Stieleria sp. JC731: one gene and its partner. The protein of the gene in region 1 binds, or shares a complex with, the protein of each later gene. Links are inferred from orthologs where the notes say so. Each region holds a gene or a part of one and is shown in the gene's direction. Other genes may lie near its edges.

Region 1 (2,829 bases):
CGCGTTTTACATCGTCGACGAAATCAACGTTCGTTATTTGACAGGCTTCACTGGCGATAGCTCGTCGCTACTGGTGACTTCATCGGGTGCGACGATGCTTAGCGACGGACGCTACAAGGAGCAGCTTGATGAGGAGTGCCCAGACATTCCCTATCAGATCAAGTCGCCTTCGCAGAAGCCTGACGATTTCGTTTCGGATGTGCTCTCGGGTGTCGGCGCCAAGCGGATTGCGATTGAGTCCAACTGCATGACCGTCGCTGCTTTCAATGCGATCAAGGCAAAACTGGATGGGATTCAGTGGGTTGATACCCATGACGTGGTGCTTCGCCAGCGGATGGTCAAGGACAGCGAAGAAATCGAAGTGCTGCGTAGTTCGGTCCGGATCAACGAACGTGCCTTGCAGTCAGTGCTGGCCAAGCTGGGGCCCGATTGGACCGAAATCGAAGTCGCTTACGAATTGGAGTCGACGATCCGGCGTTTGGGCGCGACCGGGTTCAGTTTTGATCCGATCATCGGAGCCGGGCCCGGGGGGGCGAAGCCTCACTACAGCCCTGACCAAACGGTGATCGGCGATCATCCGACATTGTTGATCGACTGGGGGACCAAGTTGGGTGGTTACGCAAGCGATCTGACGCGTTGTTTCCATTTTGGGAATCCGCCTGCCAAGTTTGAGTCCGCGTATCAAGCCGTTTTGGATTCTCAGTTGGCAGCCATTGAGGCGATTCGGCCAGGGGCGACAGGGAAATCCGTCGACCAAGCGGCACGATCGGTACTGCAAAAAGCTGGCTTGGACGAGTATTTTGTGCATGGGCTTGGCCACGGCGTTGGCCTGCAAATCCACGAATCACCTCGCCTGTCCGGGGTAAGTGACGACATCCTGCAGCCGGGGATGGTGATCACGGTCGAGCCGGGCGTGTATTTTGAAGGGGAATTCGGAATTCGTATCGAAGACGACGTGCTCGTTACCGACGATGGATACGAAGTCCTCAGTGGTTTTCCAAAGGGTCTCGATGATTGTCATCTGATCCTGTAAAACCTCCGCCAATCACAAGATCTTCACCTGACGAGACAGGCATGAGCAAAGGCAAGCAATCCAGCGGCGAGAGCGTTTTTGACCTCGACCGCATCCGGGATATTGTCAAGTTGATGGAAGAACACGACTTGACCGAACTCGATCTCCAACAGGGAGACGACCGCATCAAACTCGGTCGCGGCGGCGTGATGCCGGTCGCACCAGCAGCGGTTCCGATGGCGGCCCCAGCCGCACCAGCAGCGGCACCGGCCGGCGGCGCAGCCCCCGCGGGCGGCGACGACGGAACGATCACGATCAATTCGCCGATGGTTGGGACTTATTATTCCAAGCCCAACCCAGAAGCGGAGCCCTTCATTCAGGTCGGCCAGACCATCAACCCAGACACGATCATCTGCATCATCGAAGCGATGAAAGTGTTCAACGAAATCCCGGCCGAATGCAGCGGGAAGATTGTCGAAATCCTGGTTTCTGACCAAGAAGCCGTCGATTTCAACAAGCCACTGCTCCGCATCCAACCGAACTAACTGATCCAACGTGTTTCAAAAAGTACTTGTCGCCAACCGCGGCGAAATCGCGGTCCGAGTGATTCGCGCCTTGCGAGAAATGGGCATCGGTTCGGTCGCCGTTTATAGCACCGCCGACAAAGATTCCATGCACGTGCAATTGGCCGACGAAGCCTATTGCGTCGGGGAAGCCAAAAGCGCTGAAAGCTACCTGAAAATCGATCAGATCATCGCGGCCGCCGAAGTTTCGGGTGCCGACGCGATTCACCCCGGTTATGGCTTTCTCTCCGAAAACGCGCACTTCAACGAAGTCTGCCGTGAAAGCGGGTTCGAATTTATCGGACCGAGCCCACAGGCGATGGAAAAACTGGGTGACAAAAACACCGCCCGTTCGATGGCCATCGCCAACGACGTGCCAGTCGTGCCCGGTAGCGATGGCTTGATCGAAGACGATTCCAAGGCCATCGAAACCGCCAACAAGATCGGCTTTCCCGTGCTGATCAAAGCCACCGCCGGTGGTGGTGGTAAAGGGATGCGCGTTGCCGAGGACGCCGATTCACTCGAAAAGGCACTCACGCAAGCTCGCACCGAAGCCCAAGCGGCATTCGGAAACGGCGGCGTTTACTTGGAACGGTTTATCACCTCGCCACGTCACGTCGAAGTTCAGGTGATCGCCGATAACCACGGCAATGTTTGTCACCTCTTTGAACGTGACTGCAGCGTCCAACGACGTCACCAAAAGTTGATCGAAGAAGCGCCCAGCCCGAACCTTCCCGCCGATAAACGCGAAGCGATCTGCGAAGCCGCCGTGCGGATGATTCGTGGTGCCAGCTACAGCAACGCCGGAACGGTCGAATTCATCGTTGACCAAAACGATGATTTCTACTTCATCGAAGTCAACGCGCGGATTCAGGTCGAACACCCCGTGACCGAAATGATCACCGGAGTCGACCTGATCAAGGAACAGATCCGTGTTGCCGCCGGCGAGAAGCTTTCGTTCAGCCAAGACGAAATTACTGTCACCGGCCATGCGATCGAATGCCGAATCAACGCCGAAAACCCAGACAAAAACTTCATGCCTAATCCAGGCAAAATCAACAAGTTCTATGCCCCGGGTGGACTTGGCGTTCGCTTCGATTCGCACGTGTATGGTGGATACACCGTGCCACCGCACTACGATTCGATGATCGGCAAACTGATCGTCTATCGTCCCACGCGTGAAGAAGCGATCGCGACGATGCGGCGTGCATTGGCCGAAATCCAAACCGAGGGGATTTCGACAACCGCACCGTT
Region 2 (2,956 bases), 490 kb from region 1 along the record:
TCAAACTTTCCCGGGCTTCCCGCTGCATCCCAGCGTGCCACCCAATCAAAGGTCCGTACCCACACGCGGTAGGTGCCCGATTGTTTGATTTTGACCTCTTTGGTCGCGTCATCAACTGGCTTGCCTAGGCCATGAGCAAGCAGATAGGGCGACCCCATTTGCTGGATGAACTGGGTGTCCAATTTCCAGCCACCCAGATCGTCGAAACTCTCGCATTCCACGAAAACTTCGGCAGGTCGGGCGCCAGCTTCTGCTGCAGTAGCTGCCCCGCCAAAAGATATAAAGAGCACTGAAGCCGAAACGCTTGCCAGCAGCACAAAGGCTCTCCAACAAGCAACTTTAGCGAGGGCGCATGGGAAGGATCGAAAGGAATTCATGGTGGGATTATTCAGGGAAGAGATCGAGGCAGGGGGCCTGGGCGTGCGTCAACCCGATTCGCCATAGTTAGCGGGGTATCGAATCGTGGGCAACTGGTGCTTCGTTCCATATGAAAACACGGGTTCGGTTCATCAGCCGACGGGCGTTGGCCGCGGTTATTGCGAATGAAACCGTGGCCGGCGCCATACGGCGAATCCTAAAATCGAGTTGGAACGAAGCTCTAGTCACGATACTACAATTCGGCCAACTCAATCCAAACGGAGTTTAGGTTGAGCTCACGCCCACAACGGGGGCCTTTAGGATACACAGTTTTGCGTTTCAGGATCGTTTTGGCGGGACGAATCTGCTCGCCGAAACGCCCCCGGATTAATGCCTGATGGCGAAAGTCCCCGTGTTTTGCTACGGTCCTCCCCGATTGGTGGTCCGGATCGTTTTGGGGCTGAGAAAAACGACGGGTTCAGCTAAACTGATTCACCACTTAGCATGTATCTCTGTTTTCCCGGCGGCGTGGCAGTGTCTTTTTGATAGATGTGCCCACCGTGTTCGAGTCTTCCCGGCTCCCAAATGCGTATGGCGACTCTCGAATCTCAATCAAGTCAAAACTCGTCCAGCCGATCCTCTTCTAGCCAGCAACCGTCCAGCCGCAAGATGCCCGAATCGACAGAAGGAACCACAGGGCCAGCCAAGAAACGTGGCGTCCCAGAGGGTTTGTGGCTGAAGTGCCCCGGATGCGGCACCAGCGTCTATAAAAAAGAAGTCGAACAACGACTGAACGTTTGCCCCAAGTGCGAACATCACTTTTACGTTTCGGCGACCGATCGCATTAACCAAGTGATCGACGAAGGCACGTTCGAGCCGATGAACGAACACTTGCGGCCAACCGATCCGCTAGAGTTCTCCGATCGCAAGCGGTACGCCGAGCGTTTGGTCGGCGAACAGAAAAGGACCGGCCTGACCGATGCAGCTCTGACGGGCACCGGTATGATCCGCGCCCGACGCGTTGCATTAGCAGTCACCGACAGTGCGTTCATCATGGGTAGCATGGGCTCCGTCGTCGGCGAGCGGCTAGCCCGATTGATCGAACACGCGACTAAACAAGACCTTCCGCTGATCATCATCAGTGCAAGCGGTGGTGGTGCTCGGATGCACGAAGGCATTCTGTCGTTGATGCAGATGGCCAAGGTCAGCGCCGCGTTGGCAAAATACGACAAAGCTGGTGGATTGTTTATCAGCGTTTTGACTAACCCAACGATGGGTGGCGTCGCTGCCAGTTTCGCCTCCTTGGGTGACCTCGTCTTTGCCGAACCGAAAGCATTGATCGGATTTGCCGGTCCTCGGACGATCAAAGCGACCATCGGAATCGAGCTACCCGAAGGCTTTCAGACCAGCGAATTCCTTTTGGAACATGGGTATATTGACCGCATCGTGACCCGCAAACATTTAAAAACCGAAATCGCACGAGCGATCGACTACTGCGGAAAATAGGTCCACCTGATGGGAATTTTTGATTCCGTCAAATCAATGCTCGGCGGCAGCGGCAAGTCCACTGGCGGCAAAATCGACTTGAAGGAACGCTTCGCGCTCGAACGCACCGCGGTGACGGGCACGATGGCAAAATTCTTTGCCGCAAAGGACCTTCACAATGGCGGTAAGGTTGTCGGCGTCAAAGTACTCGACCCGGAAAAGGTCGAAGCTTTCGAATCTCGGTTCAGGCACCTAAAGAAGCCATCCGAGGGTGAAATTGCGATGAAGATGCACCATCGCAATATCGTCGAAACCTACGAAGTCGGCGTCTCCACGACCGGTAACCCTGTGTTGATCATGGAGTACATCGCTGGCCCCAGCATGCAGAACATCATCGTCAAGAAGCAGGAAGAGCACGTCGAAGGACGACGCCTCGCGCTGATCAAGTCGATGGCAGAAGCACTCCGCTATGTTCACGCGATGGAGTTCATTCATCGTGACATCTGCCCACGAAACTTCATCCTGACGCCCGATCGTGACGACGTCAAATTGATCGACTTTGGGCTAACCGTGCCAGCACTGCCGCCCTACATGGCACCAGGAAACCGTACCGGCACGCCTTTGTACATGTCACCGGAAATCGTGCGCCGCCGGGCGACCGACAAACGAGTTGACCTGTTTTCACTCGGGGTCACCTATTACTGCTTGATCGCATTTTGCCATCCCTGGCAGGGTGACGAAGTGACCGGCCGGGCGGCCTTGCATCACGACACCTCGCCTCCGATTCCGCTGGCAAAGGCCTGTCCTAACGTGAACCCCAGCTTGGCTCGTTCGATCATGCAGATGATTGAACCCAAAGTTGATGACCGCACCCCAACCATCGAACACTTCATCCAAGGCCTCGGCCGCATCAAAGAAGTGTATGTTGATGGTGCCGCCAGTCCGGCAATTTGATCGTCGGATCTCTCTTGCAAATCGTGTGTTAATACACATACTCCTGCGCGGTACGCTGTACCGACTGTTTTCTTTTTGCACAACGTTTTGAGGCAATAGCGCATTGAAGACAATTGCTCAACCGACTTGGTCCCTTGAAGATGCCGCCGAAGAATACGGG

What was found. The genes of interacting proteins can lie anywhere in the genome.
Region 2: the proteins of accB (region 1) and accD are in contact, whole or in part, in a solved structure (PDB 8UXZ), measured with the Escherichia coli proteins. The link is inferred for Stieleria sp. JC731 from one-to-one orthologs.

What each region holds. Positions count from the first base shown.
Region 1 is NZ_JAJKFQ010000002.1:732,801-735,629, reverse strand. The notes cover bases 2-2,815. They hold accB (acetyl-CoA carboxylase biotin carboxyl carrier protein), read left to right. Parts: upstream 2-1,074; coding sequence 1,075-1,557; downstream 1,558-2,815. Other genes in these bases: accC (acetyl-CoA carboxylase biotin carboxylase subunit), read left to right, coding at 1,568-2,815; LOC67_RS08475 (M24 family metallopeptidase), read left to right, coding at 2-1,033. In the rest of the region: more of M24 family metallopeptidase, read left to right, coding at 1-1; more of accC, read left to right, coding at 2,816-2,829. UniProt on the Escherichia coli protein: This protein is a component of the acetyl coenzyme A carboxylase complex; first, biotin carboxylase catalyzes the carboxylation of the carrier protein and then the transcarboxylase transfers the carboxyl group to form malonyl-CoA.
Region 2 is NZ_JAJKFQ010000002.1:241,481-244,436, forward strand. What follows is about bases 4-2,944. They hold accD (acetyl-CoA carboxylase, carboxyltransferase subunit beta), read left to right. Parts: upstream 4-1,026; coding sequence 1,027-1,863; downstream 1,864-2,944. Other genes in these bases: LOC67_RS06720 (FAD-dependent oxidoreductase), read right to left, coding at 4-221; LOC67_RS06730 (serine/threonine protein kinase), read left to right, coding at 1,873-2,796; speA (biosynthetic arginine decarboxylase), read left to right, coding at 2,900-2,944. Outside these bases: more of FAD-dependent oxidoreductase, read right to left, coding at 1-3; more of speA, read left to right, coding at 2,945-2,956.